4 regions of the Rhizobium sp. N621 genome follow, and region 4 is predicted to be linked to each of the others. Evidence: predicted binding sites of a transcription regulator. Region 4 holds the regulator's gene; each other region holds the start of a gene.
What was found. Region 4 encodes LexA, which represses DNA repair genes until DNA is damaged. Its sites were predicted from a motif close to TGTTCNNNNTGTGTTCNG; they were not measured.
Positions count from the first base shown of each region.

Region 1: uvrA (excinuclease ABC subunit UvrA) is a predicted target of LexA. The motif match lies at 2,483-2,500, and genes of this name have one in related genera.
Region 2: AMK00_RS20640 (helicase-related protein) is a predicted target of LexA. The motif match lies at 2,529-2,546, and genes of this name have one in related genera.
Region 3: AMK00_RS33085 (ImuA family protein) is a predicted target of LexA. The motif match lies at 2,507-2,524, and genes of this name have one in related genera.

Region 1 is NZ_CP013495.1:2,220,590-2,225,998, reverse strand. Features, by position in the region: gene gyrA (DNA gyrase subunit A) at 1-21, opposite strand, end outside; gene AMK00_RS10820 (MarC family protein) at 259-906, shown strand; gene AMK00_RS10815 (DUF2569 family protein) at 1,041-1,607, opposite strand; gene AMK00_RS10810 (single-stranded DNA-binding protein) at 1,828-2,340, opposite strand; gene uvrA (excinuclease ABC subunit UvrA) at 2,623-5,409, shown strand, end outside.
Region 2 is NZ_CP013495.1:4,294,804-4,300,212, forward strand. Features, by position in the region: gene AMK00_RS20620 (acetyl-CoA C-acetyltransferase) at 1-163, shown strand, start outside; gene AMK00_RS20625 (beta-ketoacyl-ACP reductase) at 231-956, shown strand; gene AMK00_RS20630 (YMGG-like glycine zipper-containing protein) at 1,366-1,626, opposite strand; gene AMK00_RS20635 (DUF3309 family protein) at 1,653-1,808, opposite strand; gene AMK00_RS20640 (helicase-related protein) at 2,605-5,409, shown strand, end outside.
Region 3 is NZ_CP013495.1:4,373,373-4,378,781, reverse strand. Features, by position in the region: gene AMK00_RS21000 (VOC family protein) at 1-356, opposite strand, end outside; gene AMK00_RS20995 (hypothetical protein) at 463-696, opposite strand; gene AMK00_RS20990 (HpcH/HpaI aldolase/citrate lyase family protein) at 810-1,715, shown strand; gene AMK00_RS20985 (DUF1737 domain-containing protein) at 1,715-1,921, shown strand; gene AMK00_RS20980 (metallopeptidase family protein) at 1,945-2,382, opposite strand; gene AMK00_RS33085 (ImuA family protein) at 2,545-3,498, shown strand; gene AMK00_RS20970 (Y-family DNA polymerase) at 3,539-4,957, shown strand; gene AMK00_RS20965 (error-prone DNA polymerase) at 4,954-5,409, shown strand, end outside.
Region 4 is NZ_CP013495.1:2,000,068-2,005,476, reverse strand. Features, by position in the region: gene eno (phosphopyruvate hydratase) at 1-88, opposite strand, end outside; gene kdsA (3-deoxy-8-phosphooctulonate synthase) at 230-1,075, opposite strand; gene AMK00_RS09780 (VOC family protein) at 1,072-1,968, opposite strand; gene lexA (transcriptional repressor LexA) at 2,167-2,886, shown strand; gene AMK00_RS09770 (ComEC/Rec2 family competence protein) at 2,867-5,122, opposite strand; gene AMK00_RS32955 (hypothetical protein) at 5,099-5,320, shown strand.

The DNA of each region.
Region 1 (5,409 bases), 220 kb from region 4:
GGGGGGTGTTTGCTCAGTCAAAACAGATCACGATCTCTTCTAGAATCACTTGAAGATTTATAGCGGAAAGCCTGTTCCCGCGCCAATTTCCGAGCGCGTTTTGAACAGGCTTTTGCGGCCGAAAAAGGGTAAAGCACGGGACTTGTGCGACCGAACCGGACAAATCCGCCGCGGGCCGCCGCGGCATATTTGCCAAATCCAAATCCCCGCTTCACAATCGCAGAAAATCACGCACCCATATGGGCTTTCGGAGAGACGATGGCAAGCGCCGACCAGTTGATCAACGCCTTCACGACGCTACTTGTCACCATCGATCCGCCGGGGCTGGCGCCGCTGTTCCTGGGGTTGACGACCGGCATGAGCAGGGCCCAGCGGACGCAGGTGGCGCTGCGCGGTTCGACCATCGCCTTCATCATACTGGCGGTCTTCGCCCTGTTCGGCGCCGGGGTGCTCGGCGTGCTCGGCATATCGATCGGCGCCTTCCGTATCGCCGGCGGACTGCTGCTCTTCTGGATCGCCTTCGAGATGGTGTTCGAGCGGCGCCAGGAGCGCAAGGAGAAGGCCTCGGAGGCTGCGGTCACCAAGGATCATATCGAGAATGTCGCCGTCTTTCCCCTCGCCTTGCCGCTGATCGCAGGCCCGGGCGCGATCTCGGCGACGATTCTGCTTGCCGGCACACTGCCGTCCTCGGTCGAAAAAGCGCAGCTGATCGCCGTCATCGCCGCCAACCTGCTGCTGACTTTCCTGATGCTACTGATCGCCGAAAGGCTCGACCGCTTCCTCGGCGTCACCGGCCGGGCGATCCTGACGCGGCTGCTCGGGGTCATCCTCGCCGCCCTTGCAGTGCAATTCGTCGTCGACGGTGCGAAGGCGGCGCTCAATCTGATCAGCGCGACGCCGCATTGATCGGAAAATCAACGAGAGCATTGACGCCGTTTTCGAACATCCTGCTCCGAAGTACTACCACGCAGGTCCACCGGTCAGAACGGAAAATCAGAACACGGCGTATAGGCTGAATGGGAGGATCAAATCGTCGCTTTCTACGAAAATATCTCGCTCCGAGTGCGGACTTGCTGGATAAATGTGTTCCGAACCCTTACCGATTTGGACACGTACCACACCCACAGGCCGGTGACGATAGTCGCAAATACGCTCGGGGCAACAATCTCGGCCGTCAGAAGTTGATTAACACCGACACCTAGGACGGTGGAAACGAAGGCAATATCGAGTACGAGGGCGACTGGGATAGCTATCCACTGATAGAAGAACAACTTCGGAAATATTCTGTCCTTTTTAAACATAAACCAGAGTACCACTACTTGAAGCGCCATAAGCGCAAAGTTCAAGGCGGCCTCGCCAATAAACACCAGTTGGCCTCCTCCGCCACCATCATATTCAGCATAATTTTCTACCGACTTCGCAACAGCTCCCAGTATTTTAAGTAGTCCTACGACCTCTGCTATTGCTAAAAGCAGAAGCCACCCACCGAAACCCGACGGGCCGTTGACTGGGTCTGTTGTTCTCCTGGCTGATCTAACAGCAAAGTAAATTGGCACTCCGAAAAATAGAAAAACAATCAACCAATGCCAAATAGAAAACGATCCCATCAGCAAATCCCCCGAAAGCCTGAAATCTCCACCTGCATAAGGCGGTTCCGTTCATCCCCGACACCAGTTCTGCCCGATCACCCGCTTTTATTCGCGGAGCATCTGGAACCAATCTCGCAAAAGACCACTTGGCGTCTCGCCGACCGAGCCCGAGCAAGAAAGTCGGACAATTTCAATCCGTTCTTCCAATGCTGATCCGCCGGGGTTCGCACAATTCTCTTTAGAACGGGATGTCGTCGTCGAGATCGCGCGAGAAGTTGCCGCCGCCGCCGCGGCTCGGCGATGATGAAGGAGCCGGGGCGCCGTAGTCATCGCCGTAATCATTGTTGCTGCTGCCGCCACGGCCACCGCCGAAGCCGGAGCTCGCGCCGCCGCCATCGCCGCGGCCGTCGAGCATCGTCAACGTCGAATTGAAGCCCTGCAGCACGACCTCCGTCGAGTAGCGGTCCTGGCCCTGCTGATCCTGCCACTTGCGGGTCTGCAGCTGGCCTTCGATATAGAGCTTGGCGCCCTTCTTCACATATTGCTCGACGACCTTGCAGAGGCCTTCGTTGAAGACGACGACAGTATGCCACTCGGTCTTTTCGCGGCGTTCGCCGGAATTGCGGTCGCGCCAGGTTTCCGAGGTCGCGATGCGGAGGTTGGCGATCGGCCGGCCATCCTGAGTGCGGCGGATTTCAGGGTCTGCACCCACGTTTCCAACCAGAATTACCTTGTTCACGCTACCAGCCATGCTTTTCACCCTGCCTGCCGCCCTGCCCGGCGGCGTTGATCGATCGGCGCACCTTAAACCATCGCGGACCGCCAATGCGCGTAAACGGTCGTTCATCCACATGTTTATCCATCAGAAAGCCGCATGCATTCATCAGGAATTTTGTTCTTTATTTGTTCTAGTTTATCCGTATGATCCTGTCAACAGAATCGAAAACCTTGAGCCATCCAGGATATTCAGCCTCGACTCGCCCGTCGGCATCACTAAATAAGGGCTGTTATCCAGAAAACCAAAGCAGAGACGATGAGCGAACTGAAGACGATCTCCATCCGCGGCGCGCGCGAGCACAATCTGAAGAGCATCGATCTCGATCTGCCGCGCAACAAGCTGATCGTCATGACCGGGCTTTCGGGATCCGGCAAATCCTCGCTCGCCTTCGACACCATCTATGCCGAGGGCCAGCGGCGCTATGTCGAAAGCCTGTCGGCCTATGCCCGGCAATTCCTGGAAATGATGCAGAAGCCCGATGTCGACCAGATCGACGGGCTGTCGCCTGCCATTTCGATCGAGCAGAAGACCACCTCGCGCAACCCGCGCTCGACGGTCGGCACGGTCACCGAGATCTACGATTACATGCGCCTGCTCTTTGCCCGCGTCGGCGTTCCCTATTCGCCGGCGACAGGCCTGCCGATCGAGAGCCAGACCGTCAGCCAGATGGTCGACCGCATCCTCGCTTTCGGCGAGGGTACTCGTCTCTATATTCTCGCGCCGCTCGTGCGCGGCCGCAAGGGCGAATACAAGAAGGAACTGGCGGAGCTGATGAAGAAGGGCTTCCAGCGCGTCAAGGTCGATGGCCAGTTCTACGAGATCGCCGAGGCGCCTGTTCTCGACAAGAAATACAAGCACGATATCGACGTGGTGGTCGACCGGATCGTCGTGCGCCCGGATGTCTCGGCACGCCTGGCCGACAGCCTTGAAACCTGCCTGAAGCTCGCCGACGGGCTGGCGATCGCCGAATTCGCCGACAAGCCGCTGCCGCCGGAAGAGACCTCGGCCGGCGGTTCGGCCAACAAGTCGCTGAACGAAACGCATGAGCGCGTGCTGTTTTCGGAGAAATTCGCCTGCCCGGTTTCGGGCTTCACCATCCCGGAAATCGAACCCAGGCTCTTCTCCTTCAACAATCCCTTCGGCGCCTGCCCGACCTGCGACGGTCTCGGCGCCCAGCAGAAGATCGACCCCGACCTGATCGTGCCCGAACCGGAGCGGACTTTGCGCGACGGAGCGATCGCGCCCTGGGCCAAGTCGACCTCGCCCTATTACAACCAGACGCTGGAAGCGCTCGGCAAACATTACGGCTTCAAGCTCGGCACCCGCTGGAACGACCTGTCCGACGAGGCCAAGGACGTCATTCTCAACGGCACCGACGACAAGATCGAGTTCCACTACGCCGACGGCGCCCGCTCCTATACGACGCACAAGAATTTCGAGGGCATCATCACCAATCTCGAACGCCGCTGGAAGGAGACCGATTCCGCCTGGGCGCGCGAGGATATCGAGCGCTTCATGTCGGCCGCCCCCTGCCCGGCCTGCAACGGCTTCCGCCTGAAGCCGGAAGCGCTGGCGGTGAAGATTGACAAGCTGCATATCGGCGAAGTCACCGGCATGTCGATCCGCATCGCGCGCGACTGGTTCGAGGCACTGCCGGCGACGTTCAACGCCAAGCAAAACGAAATCGCCGTCCGCATTCTCAAGGAAATCCGCGACCGCCTGCGCTTTTTGAACGATGTCGGCCTGGAATATCTGAGCCTTTCGCGCAATTCCGGCACGCTATCGGGTGGCGAGAGCCAGCGCATCCGGCTCGCCTCGCAGATCGGTTCGGGGCTGACGGGCGTGCTCTACGTGCTCGACGAGCCGTCGATCGGCCTGCATCAGCGCGATAACGCCCGGCTGCTCGACACGCTGAAGCACCTGCGTGACATCGGCAACACCGTCATCGTCGTCGAGCATGACGAGGATGCGATCCTGACGGCCGACGACGTGGTGGATATCGGTCCGGCCGCCGGCATCCATGGCGGTGAGGTTATCGCCCATGGCACGCCGCAGGACATCATGGACAATCCGAAGTCGCTGACCGGCAAATATCTCTCCGGCGAACTCGGCGTTCCCGTTCCCGAAGAGCGCCGCAAGCCGAAGAAGGGCCGCGAAATTAAGGTGATCGGCGCACGCGGCAACAATCTGAAGAACGTCACCGCGTCGATCCCGCTCGGCGTCTTCACGGCGGTGACCGGGGTTTCCGGCGGCGGCAAATCCACTTTTCTGATCGAGACGCTCTATAAATCGGCGGCTCGCCGCGTCATGGGCGCGCGCGAAATTCCGGCCGACCACGACCGCATCGACGGTTTCGAGCATATCGACAAGGTGATCGATATCGACCAGTCGCCGATCGGCCGCACGCCACGCTCGAATCCGGCGACCTATACCGGCGCCTTCACGCCGATCCGCGATTGGTTCGCCGGCCTGCCGGAAGCCAAGGCGCGCGGCTACCAGCCGGGCCGCTTCTCCTTCAACGTCAAGGGCGGACGCTGCGAAGCCTGCCAGGGCGACGGCGTCATCAAGATCGAGATGCACTTCCTGCCCGATGTCTACGTCACCTGCGACGTCTGCCACGGCAAGCGCTATAACCGCGAGACGCTCGACGTGACCTTCAAGCAGAAGTCGATCGCCGACGTGCTCGACATGACGGTGGAGGAAGGCGTCGATTTCTTTGCGGCAGTCCCCGCCGTGCGCGACAAGCTGCAATCGCTGAAGGATGTCGGCCTCGGTTACATCAAGGTCGGTCAGCAGGCCAATACGCTCTCGGGCGGCGAAGCGCAGCGCGTCAAGCTCGCCAAGGAACTGTCGAAACGTTCGACCGGACGTACGCTCTACATTCTCGACGAGCCGACGACCGGCCTACACTTCCACGACGTCGCCAAGCTCCTGGAAATGCTGCACGAGCTCGTCAACCAGGGCAATTCCGTCGTGGTGATTGAGCACAATCTCGAAGTCATCAAGACAGCGGACTGGGTGCTCGATTTCGGCCCCGAAGGC
Region 2 (5,409 bases), 2.1 Mb from region 4:
CAATGGCGGGGCGATTGCGATCGGGCATCCGATCGGCGCCTCCGGCGCGCGCATTCTCAACACGCTGCTGTTCGAGATGAAGCGCCGCGGCGCGAAGAAGGGCCTCGCCACGCTTTGCATCGGCGGCGGCATGGGCGTCGCCATGTGCTTTGAAGCACTTTAATAGCATACGATCCGTCATTGATTGAAATGCCGCCACGAGTGGCGAAAACACAGAGGGGGAGCGGAACATGAGCAGAGTGGCTCTGGTCACCGGAGGTACACGCGGCATCGGCGCGGCGATATCCATGGCGCTGAAAAATGCCGGCTACAGGGTTGCGGCCACTTATGCCGGTAATGACGAGAAGGCTCATGCCTTCCACGACGTCACCGGCGTTGCAGTATTCAAATGGGATGTTTCGGACTACGCTGCCTGCGGTGAAGGGATCACCAAGGTCGAACGAGAGATCGGGCCGGTCGAAATCCTCGTCAACAATGCCGGCATCACCCGCGACGCGATGTTCCACAAGATGACGCCGCAACAGTGGCACGAGGTGATCAACACCAACCTGACCGGCCTGTTCAACATGACGCATCAGGTCTGGAGCGGCATGCGCGACCGCAGCTTCGGCCGCATCGTCAATATCTCCTCGATCAACGGCCAGAAGGGCCAGATGGGCCAGGCGAACTATTCGGCGGCCAAAGCGGGCGATCTCGGCTTTACCAAGGCGCTTGCCCAGGAAGGGGCGGCGAAAAACATCACGGTCAATGCCATCTGCCCCGGTTATATCGGGACGGAAATGGTGCTTGCCGTGCCGGAGAAAGTGCTGAATGAACGCATCATTCCGCAGATCCCGGTCGGCCGGCTCGGCGAACCGGAAGAAATCGCGCGCTGCGTCACCTTCCTCGTCTCCGACGATGCCGGCTTCATCACCGGTTCGACGCTGACGGCCAATGGCGGGCAGTTCTTCGTTTAAGACAGCAGATCCTCCGAGCAAAGCCACCTAGCCCCTTACTCGAAACAACAGGGCCGAACCATTGGTCTCGGCCCGTCCTTTTCACGTAAACGGGGCGAAGGGATAGCACGTGGCCTCTCGATTCCCTCTTCTCCCCTCGTGGAGAAGGGCCCGTAGGGCGGATGAGGGGGCCGGCGCCGCCGGTCTTTCCAATCACCCACCCATCCGGGATTTCCATAGGGGGAGGGATGTTCCGTGTAGCCCCCTCATCCGCCTGCCGGCACCTTCTCCCCGCTGGGGAGAAAGGGTATGTTGCGCTGCCTACGTTCCTCGCCTCTCTCGCGATCGTCAACGTCCCGTTGACGGACCCGCCGGCAAAGAAAAACGGGCGCCGAAGCGCCCGTTGGGAAGTCCGATATGCGTTTGCCGGTCAGTAGCGGCAACGAGCCTCGTAGCGGCGGCCGTAGCGATCGCGATAGATGCAGTAGCCGCGGCGTTCGACCGACTGGCCGATGAGAGCGCCGGTCAGGCCGCCGGCAACGGCGCCGACAGCGGCACCACCCCAGCTGTTGGTGACGGCGCCGCCGATGACCGCACCGGTGCCGGCGCCGATCGCCGTGCCCTGCTCGGTCGCCGTGCAGGATGCGAGAGCGCCCACGAGCGCGCCAATAAGAACAATCTTCTTCATCATGTCGTAACTCCCCAGGTTGTCGGGCTTTAGATGCGGCCCATTAGTACAAGGATAATGATAATGACGAGAACTAGCCCCAAACCGCCGGAAGGTCCATAGCCCCAGCCACGGCTATAACCCCAATTTGGCAAGGCTCCGATCAAGAGCAGAATGAGGATAACGAGAAGTATCGTGCCAAGCATGGTGTTTTTCCTTCATTTCATCCGCAATCTGGATGGACAAGAAACACGCATTGGCGATTTTTGTTCCCGGTTGGGCGCGTGAATTAGGACGCAAGGCGATTCATGGTTTGTGAACCGTCACCCCCGACAAATCGCTCGTATGGTTAAAAAGGCGTTTATATACAATAGGTTGCGGTGAACAAAGCGGGAAGGCCTGGATGTCTTCGATTCGTCGGTGATTCGTTCCGTTTTTGATCGGTCCAGCGGCGCAAGCGGGCCAGGCTTAACGCTGTGTGAATTTGCTCGCCGGAAGATTAACACCGACGTGACGAGACCTTTCCGCTGCCCCGCATCTAGCGGCGGACCATCACGACGCCACCAGATATGGCCGTGAACGAAAGGGGAAAACAGCACAGTCGGCGATCCGTCGCCGATTCGTTCCGGATTTGATCAAAGGGTTAATTTCGGCGCATTTTTCACTTGACTAAAAGCGCATGACAGACCTCCGGCAGGGCGACAAAAATGCGAACAGGAGAGAGTCCCGCGATTCAGCATTTAGTAGGAAAAAGTGATTCAAAATCAATACTTAGCCGTGAACAAAAGCTGAATCAGCAGGAGTCAGCGATTCGTCTCTGATTCGTTCTCACGCTGTTCCAAATCGGAAACTCGGACCGCCTAGACGACTCGCAAAGGTCGCAATCCCCGGCGCATTTTGAAATCTGCCCTTGCGTTTGCGGCGGCAGCTGTCCATGTGTTCTGTGCCTCATCGAGAGGGCAAAACTTTTCCCGGGGCGCGCTTGCCTCACTTGCATGGACCATGACTCTGACTTCGCAGCCGATGATTCTGAGCGGGCGCGGTGTGACCGCGGTGCTTGGACCAACCAATACCGGTAAGACCCATTATGCCATCGAGCGCATGGTCGCACACGGGACCGGCGTGATCGGCCTGCCGCTCAGGCTCCTGGCCCGCGAGGTCTATACGCGGGTGGTTGAGAAGGTCGGTTTGCAGAACGTGGCGCTGGTCACCGGCGAAGAAAAGATTTCGCCGCCCAATGCGCGTTTTTCCGTTTGCACGGTCGAGGCGATGCCGCGGGAGACCAAAGCCGCCTTTGTCGCGATCGACGAGGTGCAGCTCGCCGGCGATCTCGAGCGCGGCCATATCTTCACCGACCGCATCCTGCACCTTCGCGGCCGTGATGAAACGCTGCTGCTGGGTGCAGGGACGATGCGGCCGATTCTGCAGCACATCCTGCCCGGGATTACGATCGTCGAGCGGCCGCGGCTTTCGCATCTCCTTTACGCCGGGCAGAAGAAGATCACGCGGCTGCCGCAGCGTTCCGCCATCGTCGCCTTTTCCGCCGATGAGGTCTATGCCATCGCCGAGCTCATCCGCCGGCAGCGCGGCGGCGCGGCGGTCGTGCTGGGGGCGCTCAGCCCGCGCACCCGCAATGCGCAGGTCGCGCTCTATCAGGCGGGCGACGTCGAATATCTGGTGGCGACCGATGCGATCGGCATGGGCCTCAACCTCGACGTCGATCACGTCGCCTTCGCCCAGGACCGGAAATTCGATGGCTACCAGTTCCGCAACCTCAATCCGGCCGAACTCGGCCAGATCGCCGGCCGCGCCGGGCGGCACGTGCGGGACGGCACCTTCGGCGTCACCGGACAGGTCTCGCCCTTCGACGAGGAACTGGTGCAGCGCATCGAGGGACATGAATTCGACAACGTCAAGGTTCTGCAGTGGCGCACGACGGAGATGGACTTCTCCTCGATTCAGTCGCTGCGCGCCAGCCTGGAGGCCGGGCCGCGCGTGCCCGGGCTGACGCGGGCGCTGCCGGCGGTCGACCAGCAGGCGCTCGAGCAGCTTTCGCGCTACCCCGAGGTAATGGACCTCGCCGACAGGCCAGCCCGTGTCGAAAAACTCTGGGAGGCTTGCGCGCTGCCCGACTACCGGCGTATCACTCCGGCCCAACATGCCGATCTTATTTCGACCCTCTTTTCCGATCTCGTGCGCTATGGCACGGTAAATGAGCAGTTTCTTGCGGAGCAGGTTCATCGCTCGGATCGAACTGATGGGGAAATTGACACGCTTTCGGCGCGAATCGCGCAGATAAGGACCTGGACCTACGTTTCGAATCGGCCCGGCTGGCTTGCCGATCCGACACATTGGCAGGAAAAGACGCGGGAAATCGAAGATCGATTGTCCGATGCGTTACATGAAAGGTTGACGAAACGCTTTGTTGATCGCAGGACATCTGTGCTCATGAAGCGCCTGAGAGAGAATGCGATGCTGGAAGCTGAAATCAGTGTGAATGGCGATGTCTTCGTTGAAGGACATCATGTAGGGCAGTTGAGTGGATTCCGTTTCACCCCGGTGGCGGGAACGGATGGACCGGATGCCAAGGCGGTTCAGGCTGCGTCGCAGAAGGCGCTCGCGCTCGAGTTCGAGGCCCGTGCGGCCCGGCTGCATGCCGCGGGCAATAGCGATCTGGCGATCGGTTCGGATGGCTTGATCCGTTGGCTCGGCGATCCGGTGGCGCGGCTTTCCGGCAGCGACCACGTCATGCGTCCGCGTGTGATTTTGCTTGCCGACGAGCAGTTGACGGGCAATGCCCGCGATCACGTCGCCGCCCGTATCGAACGTTTCGTCAATCATCACATCAGCACGGTGTTGAAGCCGCTGGACGATCTGTCGCGCGCCGAAGACCTGCAGGGTCTTGCCAAGGGCCTTGCCTTCCAGCTGGTCGAAAATCTCGGCGTGCTCTTCCGCCGTGACGTCACCGAGGAGGTGAAGTCGCTGGATCAGGAGGCTCGCGCCTCCATGCGCCGCTACGGCGTACGTTTCGGTGCCTATCATATCTTCGTTCCGGCCCTTCTGAAGCCGGCACCTGCCGAACTGATCACGCTGCTCTGGGCGTTGAAGAACGACGGTCTCGACAAGCCGGGCTACGGCGATCTCATTCCCGTGCTGGCCGCCGGGCGCACCTCGGTGGTCACCGATCCGAGCTTCGAGCGGATGTTCTACAAGCTCGCCGGCTTCCGTTTCCTCGGCAAGCGCGCCGTGCGCATCGACATCCTGGAGCGGCTCGCCGATATCATCCGTCCGCTGCTGCAATGGAAGCCCGGTCAGAGCAATCGTCCGGAAGGCGCCTATGACGGTCGCCGTTTCACGACGACGACGGCGATGCTGTCGATTCTCGGGGCGACGCTCGAGGACATGGAAGAGATCCTCAAGGGCCTCGGCTATCGCGCCGATGCCGTGAAGGCGGAAGAGGCGTCGGCCCATCTTGCGGCGCAGGACGCAGCTTCAGCCCCCGCCGCCTCCGCGGAAACATCCGCGGAAGAAGCGGCGGAAAAAGCCGATCACGACGATGCCGACGGAGCGACCGAAGAGGCTGCTTCCGAGCCATCCGCAGCCGAGCCAGCTTCGACGGCGGCCGACGTCCCCGCGACAGAAGCGAGCGACGGCAACGCGGCGGCCGAAGAGACGGAGGCAACCGCTTCGACAGAGGCTGCCGCTTCCGGGGAAGCTGGCGAGCCGGCGGAACCGAAGCCGGTTCTTTTGTGGCGTCTCGGCGGCCGCAATGACAATCATCGCCAAGCACGCGGCGGCCATGGCGAA
Region 3 (5,409 bases), 2.1 Mb from region 4:
TCACCCCAGAACATCAGTTCGACCGGCATGACGACTTCGGCGCCGGCGGCCACGGCACGATCCCACCAGAAATCGATATCGTCGATGACAAGCTGGATGGCGAAGCCTTCATGACCTTTGAAGGGATGGCCGTATTCGGGATAGGCATCCGCCAGCATGAGGGAGCTGCCATTGATATAGAGATGAATATGCATCGTCCGGCCGCTTTCATCGACCGGCACCCTGTGGGCCTCTTCGGCACCGAAGGCCTTCTTGTAGAAATCCGCGGCCTTCACCGCGCCGTCGACGGTCAGATAGGGCAGCAGGCCATTCTTCACCGGCGGCAACTTGGCCGGCTTGTTTTCCGTCGTATCCATGCTCGTCCTCCATCGTTTTTGAGCGCCGGTAGAATGCCCGGCTGCTTCAAAGACGTATCATGGAAGCATGATGCGACAGTGTCGGCGATTTTTTTTAAAGCAGGCCTCAGAGATCGATGATCGTGCCGCGACCGTCGTTCCAGATGCGCATCTCCGGCTTGCCGTTGTTTGCCTTGGCGCGGACCGGAGCAGGCTTCATCTTCATCGAAAGCGCGCGTCCGACCATGAGCACGGTCAGGATGCCGCCGACGGCAAGCGTCACCGAGAAGGTGAGAAGCAGCATGGCGACAAAAAAGGTGGCGCCGGCCAGCATGAAGAAGATGGAGCGAATGTTCTGCATGGGTTTGAGACCTTTCTACAGAAAGGAATGTGGTCCTTCCTTTTCCTCTCTGCAAGGCAAGCATGGCTTTTTGTTGTCTTGCCGGGCTTTGCGAAGCTTGGCACTAATGGCTGATGAAGCAAACTACACCTCTGCGTTCCTCAAGTCTGCGCCGCTCGGTGCTGAGTGTCCCGGCCATCAATCTCCGGGCGCTCGAAAAGAGCCGTTCCCTTGATTGTGATGCGGTTATTTTTGATCTGGAGGATTCCGTCGCGCCGGAGAACAAGGGTCAGGCGCGGGAAAATCTGCGGGCTTTTTTTGCCGGGCCGCCGCTTGCGGGCAAGGAAAGGATCATCCGCATCAATTCTCTGTCATCCGCATTCGGGGCGGCGGATCTCGATCTGGTCAAAGCGCTTTTGCCCGACGCCGTTCTCCTGCCGAAAGTGGATGGCCCCCAGGATGTCACCGACATCGGCGATCTGCTTGCCGATGCAGATGCGCCGGAGGAGCTGCGCATCTGGGCCATGATCGAGACGCCGCGTGGCGTGCTGAATGTCGGGGCGATCGCCGAAGCCGGCTGCATACCGGGGGCGCGGCTCGATTGCGTCGTCGTCGGCCTCAATGATCTGCGCAAGGAGACCGGCGTCCTGCCGCAGCCCGGGCGAAGCTTTCTCGTGCCTTGGCTGATGCAGGTCATTCTGGCGGTCAAGGCCAATGGGCTCGATGCGCTCGACAGCGTCTTCAACGATTTCCGGGATGGCGAAGGTTTCGACGTCGAATGCGGGCAGGGACGCGCCATGGGTTTTGCCGGCAAGATGCTGATCCACCCCGCGCAGATTGCGGCCGCCAACCGGCATTTCGGCCCGAGCGCGGAGGAGATTGCCGAGGCGCAGGCAATCATATCAGCCTTTGCTGATCCGGCGGCCAGGGGCCTCAACGTCATCAATGCGAACGGGCGGATGATCGAGCGGCTGCATCTTGTCCAGGCCGAAGCTCTGGTTCATAAAGCGCGTCTGATTTCTGCAAGAAAGCACGCCTGATGAAACTCTACCGCTTCCTGACCGGCCCCGACGACGCTTCCTTCTGCCACAAGGTTACCGCCGCCCTCAACAAGGGCTGGTCGCTGGAGGGTTCGCCGACCTATGCCTTCAATGCCGCAACCGGCGCGATGCAGTGCGGACAGGCCGTCGTCAAGACTGTCGAAGGCAAGGATTATGATCCGGAGATGAAGCTCTCCGAGCAATAGGACCTTCTGCCGAACGCACGGTTTCAGCGCTCGGCAGCTTCCTCGGCGCTGGCCTCGATCCGCTCCATATCCTCGTCGCTCAGCCCGAAATGGTGGCCGATCTCGTGGATCAGGACGTGAGTGATAATATCGCCGAGCGTCTCGTCGTTCTCGGCCCAATAATCGAGGATGGGGCGGCGGTAGAGACGGATGCGGTTCGGCATCTCGCCGGTTTCCACGGTGAAACGTTCGGAAATTCCCCTGCCTTCGAAAAGGCCGAGCAGATCGAAAGGGGTTTCCAGCGCCATGTCCTCGAAAACGTCGTCATCGGGGAAATCCTCGATCTCGATCGTGAGATTGGTCGTCAGCTGGCGGAATTCATCCGGTAGATGGCTGTAAGCCTCCATGGCCAGCGACTCGAAGGTGCTGATCGTCGGCGCATGGCGGTCCTGCCAATCATCGCTCTGGTCTATGCGGGCCATGAATATTCCTTCCTTTGCGGGCCCATATAGAACCTTTGCCGCCGATTTTCGAGTGCGGAATCAAAGGCAGGAATAAATTCATAGAAAATGGTTGTTGACTCTTCTTCAGCTCTCTGGAATCCATAAGAACATAACAGGAACAAGACGGACGGAGTAAACGCCATGGCGCAGAACGCCCTGGCGCGCGAGCGGCTTTTTGCGCTCCGCGAAACCATTGCCAAGCTGGAAGGAAAGCCTGCGCCGGCGCTTGCGGCAGCGGAGCGGGAAGCCCTGGCTTCGGGTGAGACCGGGCGGCAGGATGCGGAACGGAATGGGCGCGCACAGCGCCTGCCGTTTGGCGTGGCATCGCTCGACGAAGCGATGGAAGGCGGGCTGCCGCTCGATGCGATAACGGAAATCCGTTCGACGCTTTTCCGGGATGCGGGAGCTGCCAGTGGGTTCGCCCTTGCGGCCGCAGCGCTGCTGCAGCGAGTGGAGGAGGCGAGCGATTGTTCGCCAATACTCTGGATCGGCGATACGGTCTCGACGATGGAAGCCGGTCTTCCCTATGCAGTGGGTCTGCAGGATTTCGGCCTGCGGCCCGAGTGTTTCCTGCAGGCTTTGCCGCGCAAGCTCGACGAGGCGCTCTGGCTTGCGGAAACCGCGGTGGAAAGCGGCGCCTTTTCGGTGGTCATCCTGGAGATCAGGGGCAATCCTGCGCATTTCGGCCTGACCGAGAGCCGGCGGCTCGGTCTTCGCGCCAAGGCGGCCGGCCGGCCCCTCTTCCTGCTTCGGCAGGCTGGAGAGGAGGAGGCGAGCAGCGCCGCCTTCCGGCTGCTTGCCGAACCCGCGCCCTCCGGCATGCGGGCTCTGCCGGATGGATCGAGACTTGCCGGCAGTATCGGCAATCCGGTTTTTCATCTCAGCCTGGAGAAGAGCCGCAACCCGGCTCCGCTCTCCCTTCTTCTGGAGTGGAACCCCCATGAACGTCAGTTTTTCCCCATCGACGAGCCAAGGCGCGCTCTTACTCCAGACGAACGGTCAGCGCATCCTGGCGCTCAGCTTTCCGCATCTTTCGACGGACAGGATCGCCCGCAGAAAATGGGGTCTTTCCTGGCGTTCGAAAGGGCGTCCTGAGGCTGCGCCGATCGTCTGCGCCGGAAAGCACGAAAATGCCATGCGGCTGACGGCGCTGGACGAGGCCGCGGAGGCGCTTGGCCTGAAGAAGGGTCAGGGTGTCGCGGAAGCGCGCGCCATGCATCCGAAACTCGATATCGTTGAGGAGGATTCGGCCGCCGATGCGCGGCTGCTCGAAGCCATCGCCGACTGGTGCGACCGCTATACGCCGCTGGTGGCGATCGACGGACGGGACGGGCTGTTTCTCGACATTAGCGGCTGTGCCCATCTTTTCGGCGGCGAAAGAGCGTTGCTGAAGGATATTCTCCTCAGGCTTTTCCATATGGGGCTCGACGTCCAGGGTTCGATCTCCTCTTCGCCCGGCCTTTCCTCGGCCATCGCTCGTTTCGGCAATGGCGGCGTCATCGAAGACGAGGAAATGGAGGATGTGCTGGCGCCGCTGCCGGTCGCCGCGCTTCGATTGAACGAAGACACCGTGGCATCGCTGAAGAAGCTCGGGCTGAAATATATCGGCGATGTCATGAATGCGCCGCGGGCGCCGTTGACCCGCCGTTTTGGAGCGAGCCTGCTTTTGCGGCTCGATCAGGCGCTCGGACATGACGAGGAACCGGTTTCGCCGCGCCTGCCGGTTGCGAGCCTTTCGGCCGAGCGGCGGCTGGCCGAGCCGATCGGCACCGAAGAGGATATTCTTGCCCTTGCCGGCCAGATCGCCGTGTCGCTGAAACCCTCCCTGGAGGCTCGCGGCGCCGGTGGCCGCGTCTTCGAACTCGTGCTGTTTCGGGTCGATGGCCGGGTTTTCCGGATTTCGGTCGGCGCTTCACGGCCGCTCAGAGAGCCGAAGCGGATCGCGGATCTTTTTTCCCAGCGTCTGCAGGCAATTCATGATGATCTCGATGCCGGATATGGTTTCGAGATCCTGCGGTTGAATGTCGTGCGCCATGAGCCCTTCGAAGGCACACAGGGTGACTTCGACGGCGGCCGGCAAAGAGAGGTCTCGCTTGCAGCTTTCGTCGACCGCGTCGCGGCCCGCCTTGGCGCGGACTGTCTCCAAAGCTTTCAGCTCCGCGAAAGCCACGTGCCGGAGCGTGCCGCTATTGCAAGCCCGTTCATGGAAAGTTTTCCGGCGCATCGCAGGAGCGAGGGATGCCGTCTTTCCCCAGCTCGCAGCGAGCGGCCCCTGAGGCTTTTTGCCAGACCGGAACCGGTGGAGGCCTTGCTTGCCGAAGTTCCGGAAGGGCCGCCGCAAAGTTTCCGGTGGCGCCGTATGCAGCATCAGGTTCTGCGCAGCGAAGGCCCGGAACGGCTTGCCATGGAGTGGTGGATCGATGGCGCCGACGCCAAAACGCGTGACTATTTCCGTGTCGAGGATAATGCCGGGCATCGTTTCTGGATTTATCGCGAAGGCTTTTACGGTGAAGAGCCGCCGCCGCGCTGGTTCATGCACGGGATTTTCGCATGAGTGCGGCACCTGCATTTTTCGAGATCGGCGCCCGCACCAATTTCTCCTTTCTGGAGGGTGCTTCGAAGCCCGAGGAAATGGTGGTGCAGGCCGCTGCGCTGAAACTTTCCGGTCTTGGAATCGCCGACCGGAATTCGGTAGCCGGCGTCGTTCGGGCGTATGCGCAGGCGCAGGAGATCGAAGAGAAATTCAGAAGAAGGCACGAGAAGAACCTCGACGGCAGAGAGGAAGAGAAGGTTCTCGATCCGATCCGGATTCAACCGGGCGCCCGTCTCGTTTTTTCGGACGGAACGCCTGATATCCTTGCTTATCCTGAGAACAGGCGAGGGTGGGCGCATCTCTGCCGTTTGCTGAGTGCGGGAAATTTGAGAGCGGAAAAGGGATCCTGCCTGCTTTACGAGGCGGATATCATGGAATGGGGAGACAAGATGATGCTTGCCCTCGTTCCCGGC
Region 4 (5,409 bases):
CGTCTTCGAGATAGACGTCGACTTCGACGGTGGGATTGCCACGGCTATCGAGGATCTCGCGGGCGATGATATCGGTGATTGCAGTCATGGGTTCTTCCTGCTCGGTGGGTGATAAGTCGTTCGAAGCTTGTCATAAGCGAAGGCGTGCAAATTACAATGCCGCAATTACCAGCCTTCGAATCGGCGTTCCCAAGTGGCCTAGACCACGATCATGTCATCCTGTTGAAGGTCAGGCCTTGGCGACCGCATCAAACGCAAGCAATTTCTCAAGCAGCCGCGGCATATCCTTGAGATAGACCATGTTCGGGCCGTCGGATGGTGCGTTGTCAGGGTCCTGGTGTGTTTCGAGGAAGACGCCGGCAATACCCGTCGCCACTGCCGCGCGTGCCAGCGTCTCGACGAATTCGCGCTGACCGCCCGAGGATTCGCCCTGCCCGCCCGGCTGGGCGACGGAGTGGGTCGCATCGAAAATGACGGGCGCGCCCATCGCCGCCATGATCGGCAGCGAGCGCATGTCGGAAACCAGCGTATTGTAGCCGAAGGAGGCGCCGCGCTCGCACAGCAGCACGTTCGGATTGCCGCTGGCATTGAGCTTCTTCAGGACGTTCTTCATATCCCAAGGGGCGAGGAACTGGCCCTTCTTGACATTGACGGCGCGGCCGGTCCTGGCGGCTGCGATCAGAAGGTCGGTCTGACGGCAGAGGAAGGCCGGGATCTGCAGGACATCGGCCACCTTGGCCACCTCGGCGCATTGCTCGGCCGTATGGACGTCGGTTATGACGGGAAAACCGAATTCCTTCTTGAGGTCGGCAAAGACCTCCATGCCTTTCTCCAGGCCGATGCCGCGCTCTGCCGAGAGCGAGGTGCGGTTCGCCTTGTCGAAGGAGCTCTTGTAGACAAGGCCTATGCCGAGCTTGCCGCAAAGCTCCTTCAGCGTGCCGGCGACCATAAAGGCGTGATCGCGGCTCTCCATCTGACATGGGCCGGCAATCAGCGACAGGCGGGCGGTATTGGAAAAGGTGACCTGGCCTTCGCCTTCGCCGATCCTGACTTCGGAATTCGTGTCGGTGCTCATCGTTTTTCCTCGAAGGCGAAGAGCGCACCCTGCCCGGGCGTGGGCTTCACCAGAATGCGGTTGTTCTTGCGCGTGTAGGTCACCCCGTTAGCAGCCAAATGCGCTTCTGTCACGGCAAGATCGGCGACAGTGAAGAGGATTGCCCGGCCGCGCAGGCCACGATCGGCGGAGGAGACGACAAGCTCGAAATAGGCCTCCAGCCCTTCCGGCGTCATCAGGCTGATCTTCGCATTCGATGCCGCGATATTCACGCCGAAACCGGTTTTCTCCGCCGCCGCCTGCCCTATCGCAAGTCCGACGAAAGCGGCGAATGCCGCCGGGTCCGGCGCACAAAGCGCGATCTCGGCAATACCGATCACGCCATTGGCATGCGTCTCCAGCGCGGCGCGATCTGTCGGGAACGAATTGATGCGCTGGCAGGTAAAGAGAAAGAAATCGGGGGCGCGCAAATCAGCTGCAAAGGCCAGCTTGAAGCTGCCGACGCTCTCCGAACCATCCGGCATCCGCATCGGCCGGCTGAATTGCAACATCTCACCGGCGCTCGCGCCGTTGCCGACGAAGCGCTTATGATCGACGCCGGCATCCTCGCTGAGGAAGGCCAGCGCAGAAAGTCCCTCCTCGCCGCAGCGGAAACGAAAGGCGCGATTGCGGGCAATGAAGACATTGCCCTGGCGGGCCGCTGCCTCGCTCTCCTCGATGCTCGCAACGCCAAGCGGCTCCAGATAGGTCTTGTCGGCGAAAAAGACGCAGGCATTCTCCGTTCCGAAGGGATGGCGCGCATCAGCGGCGACGGTGAAACCGAGCTTGCCGAGCCTTTCACGCGCCAGATCGATATTGACCACGGGCAGCACGACATGATCCAGCGGGTGTGATTTGGCGGAATGCGCGTTCATGAATATCCCTCCTGAAACCGGCAAGAGATGTGCGACAGCACCTCGCTCAATGCAAGACATGTGCACCAATCCGGCGAATGAAAATAAAAATCTCGACGAGTTGCCACGAAGTTTTACGGAAATTTAGCTACTTGCGGAACACATATGGAACATATAGTGTCTGTTCTGGATTTGTTTCAATCACGGGGTCTGACGTCGATGCTCACGCGCAAACAACAGGAGCTTCTCCTTTTCATTCATGAGCGCATGAAGGAATCCGGCGTCCCTCCCTCTTTCGACGAAATGAAGGATGCCCTGGATCTCGCCTCGAAATCCGGAATCCACCGGCTGATCACGGCGCTCGAGGAGCGCGGCTTCATTCGCCGCCTACCGAATCGCGCCCGGGCGCTTGAAGTGATCAAACTTCCGGAGGCCTATAACCCCAGCCTTCAACAGCGCCGCGGTTTTTCGCCGAGCGTCATCGAGGGCAGCCTCGGCAAGCCCCAGCCGGTCGCCGCCCCCGCTGCGCCAAAGCCGGTCGCCGACAATGGCAACTCCATCTCCGTGCCGGTCATGGGACGTATCGCCGCCGGCGTTCCGATCTCGGCGATCCAGAACAACACCCACGACATCGTCGTTCCCGCGGATATGCTCGGCTCCGGTGAGCACTATGCGCTGGAGGTCAAGGGCGATTCGATGATCGATGCCGGCATCTTCGACGGCGATACCGTGATCATCCGCAACGGCAGCACCGCAAGTCCCGGCGATATCGTCGTTGCCCTCGTCGACGACGAGGAAGCAACGCTGAAGCGTTTCCGCCGCAAGGGTGCCTCGATCGCGCTCGAGGCCGCCAACCCGGCCTACGAGACCCGCATCTTCGGACCCGACCGCGTCAAGGTGCAGGGCAAGCTCGTCGGCCTCATCCGTCGCTATCACTGACGCCGGATGGGCCGGAATCGGTAAAACGATCGTTGCGCCAATCATAGGCGCGATGGCGCATCCATGGTCGCGACAAAGCATCGAAGGCGGTGGTGACCTCCAGGTCGGCACCGGCGAAGCGCAATTCGACGGAACCGGTCCTGCGCAGCGTCTCGCCGGTGAAAAGCGTGCCGCCTGAACGGCAGCTGTCGAAGCGCAGACGGACCGAGGTCACGACGATATCGGCCGTATCGCAGGCCGGACCGAGATAGGCGGCATTGTCGATGACGGTGACGATATGGCCATTGCCGAGTCTTGATGTGCACCAGGCCTTCTTGACGCAGGAAAAGCGGTTTGCTTCACCGCCTGCTGCGGCTGCCCGCATCGCTGCGCTCGCTTCGTTCTGCTGATCGCGGGAAAGCCTGACACGGCGGTCTTCTCCTTCCGGCGGGATAGCCGGACCATCCAGCATCTTCGGCGGATCATGTGTCGGCAGGACCAGCGCTCGCTGCCACTGGTCGAAGATGAAATCCGGCGGGTTTTCACGGTTGGAAGCTATTGCCTCAGCCGCGACGACCGCAACCAGACTGCCATCCTCCGAAATCACCAGATCCGGCGGCCGGGGAAGCGGCAGAAGCAGCACGATGAGCGTCGAGATGGCGATGATCGATGTGCCGACATGGCGCAGCCGGGTGCGCAGCAGCGTCAGCAGCAGAAAGCCTGCCACCGCCACTGCGAAATACCAGGCGGGCAAGCGGCCGACGCCGATATCACCGCCCCAGCCGGACACCGTCTTGGCGACCGCAATCACCAGATCGAGGCCGAATCCCACCACCTTCCAGAGTGGAGCGTCCACACCGAAAGGCATGAGCAACATCGCCAGCAACCCGGCCGGCATGACGATGAAGGAGATGATCGGCATCGTCGCAAGGTTTGCCGGCAGGCCGTAAGCCGTCAGGCGATGAAAATGCTCGATCGAAAACAGTGCGGTGGAAAAGCCGCCGATCAGCGAGGTCAGGAAGACGCCGCCGAAGAAACCGGCGACGGCAACCACCGGCCTGATGATCGGCAGTTTCAGAAAAGCGCTTTCGCGGACACGCCTGTCCTTCCACAGCTGATAGCCCGATACCAAAGCCAATGTCGCGGCAAAGGACATCTGAAAGCTCGGTCCCAATACTTCAGAAGGTGAAATGGCGATGATGATGAGCGCAGAGAGAACGATATTGCGCAGGCTGATCGACGGCCGATCGAAGAAGACGGCAATCAGCATAATGGCCATCATGATAAAAGCGCGCTCGGCCGAAACCCCGAAACCGGAGATCAGGTAATAGGCGGTGACGGCGATGAGCGCGCCGGCGGCGGCGATCTTCTTTGTCGGATAGGCTTGGGCGACACCGGGAAAGAGACTGAGCAGCATCCGGAAACCGACGAAGAAAATGCCGGCCGACAGCGCCATGTTGAGGCCCGAGATCGCGACGATGTGGGCAAGGCCGGACTGGCGTAGCGCCTCCGTCGTCGTCTTCGAGATGGCGCGCCGTTCATCCGTCACCAGGGCAGCGGCAAAAGCGCCGGTGTCGCCGGGCAGGATCGATCTTATGCGGTCGCCGATGCTACTGCGCAGCCGGTAGAGCCATTCGAGCAGCGCGTCCGTCGACCTGTCCGCCTGCGGGCCTGCCTCCAAGTCGAGTTTCTCCGGCGCACCGTAGAAGAAACCGTTGGCGCCGATGCCGTCGAAATAGGCACCGAAGGAGAAGTCGTTGAGCGCGGGAAGTGCGGGGCCGGCCGGCGGCGTCAGCCGTGCCTTGCCGGTAATGATGTCGCCGATCTCGAAAGGCGCATCGGCGCCCCGGACGATCGCGGTGATGCGTCTCGGCGGCCGTTTCAGCTCCGGCGCCTCGGTGCCGGTGACGGCAAGAATGTAGCGCCAGCGCCCGCGGCCGTCGCCTTCCCGCCGTTCGACACGGCCGGTCACCGTCGTCGTCACGGATGAATCGAGGATCACCGTCGAAGCCCGCCAGCTCTCGAACTGAGCCGAGAGCATGCCGCCGGCGAAAAGTGCCAGCGCCATGAAACTTGCGCGCAAGATCGGCCGGCTGGGACCGGTGAGGAAAACCGCGGCCGCCGACACCAGCAGGCAGAGCAGCGATGCAACGAGGGGAAAATCCGATCTGCCGAGAAACCAGAAGGCCGAGCCGGCTCCGAGGAAGACCGGCGAGAACAGCAGCAGGCGGCCATGATCGGCCTCTTCGCCCAGCATGCAGGCTCCGGCACGCAGCGATTGCCGGGCGGTGGCCAGCAGCCGACGACGCAATGGGGTCTGCGACTGCGTCCTTACCGATTGAGTCACTACCGCAGGCGCAGGAAAATCCGGCGGATCGGCAAGGCCGACGCCCGCTTGCGGCCGCAATTCGGCTGTCGTCAATTCCTGCATGCCCCGCCCAAGATCACCCTGTAAAGTCGCCAGAATGCAACCTTCAAGCAAATCCGGCAAGGATAATCGATTGAAATATGAGGGAAAATCTTAAGCGGCAAAAGACCAGTCGA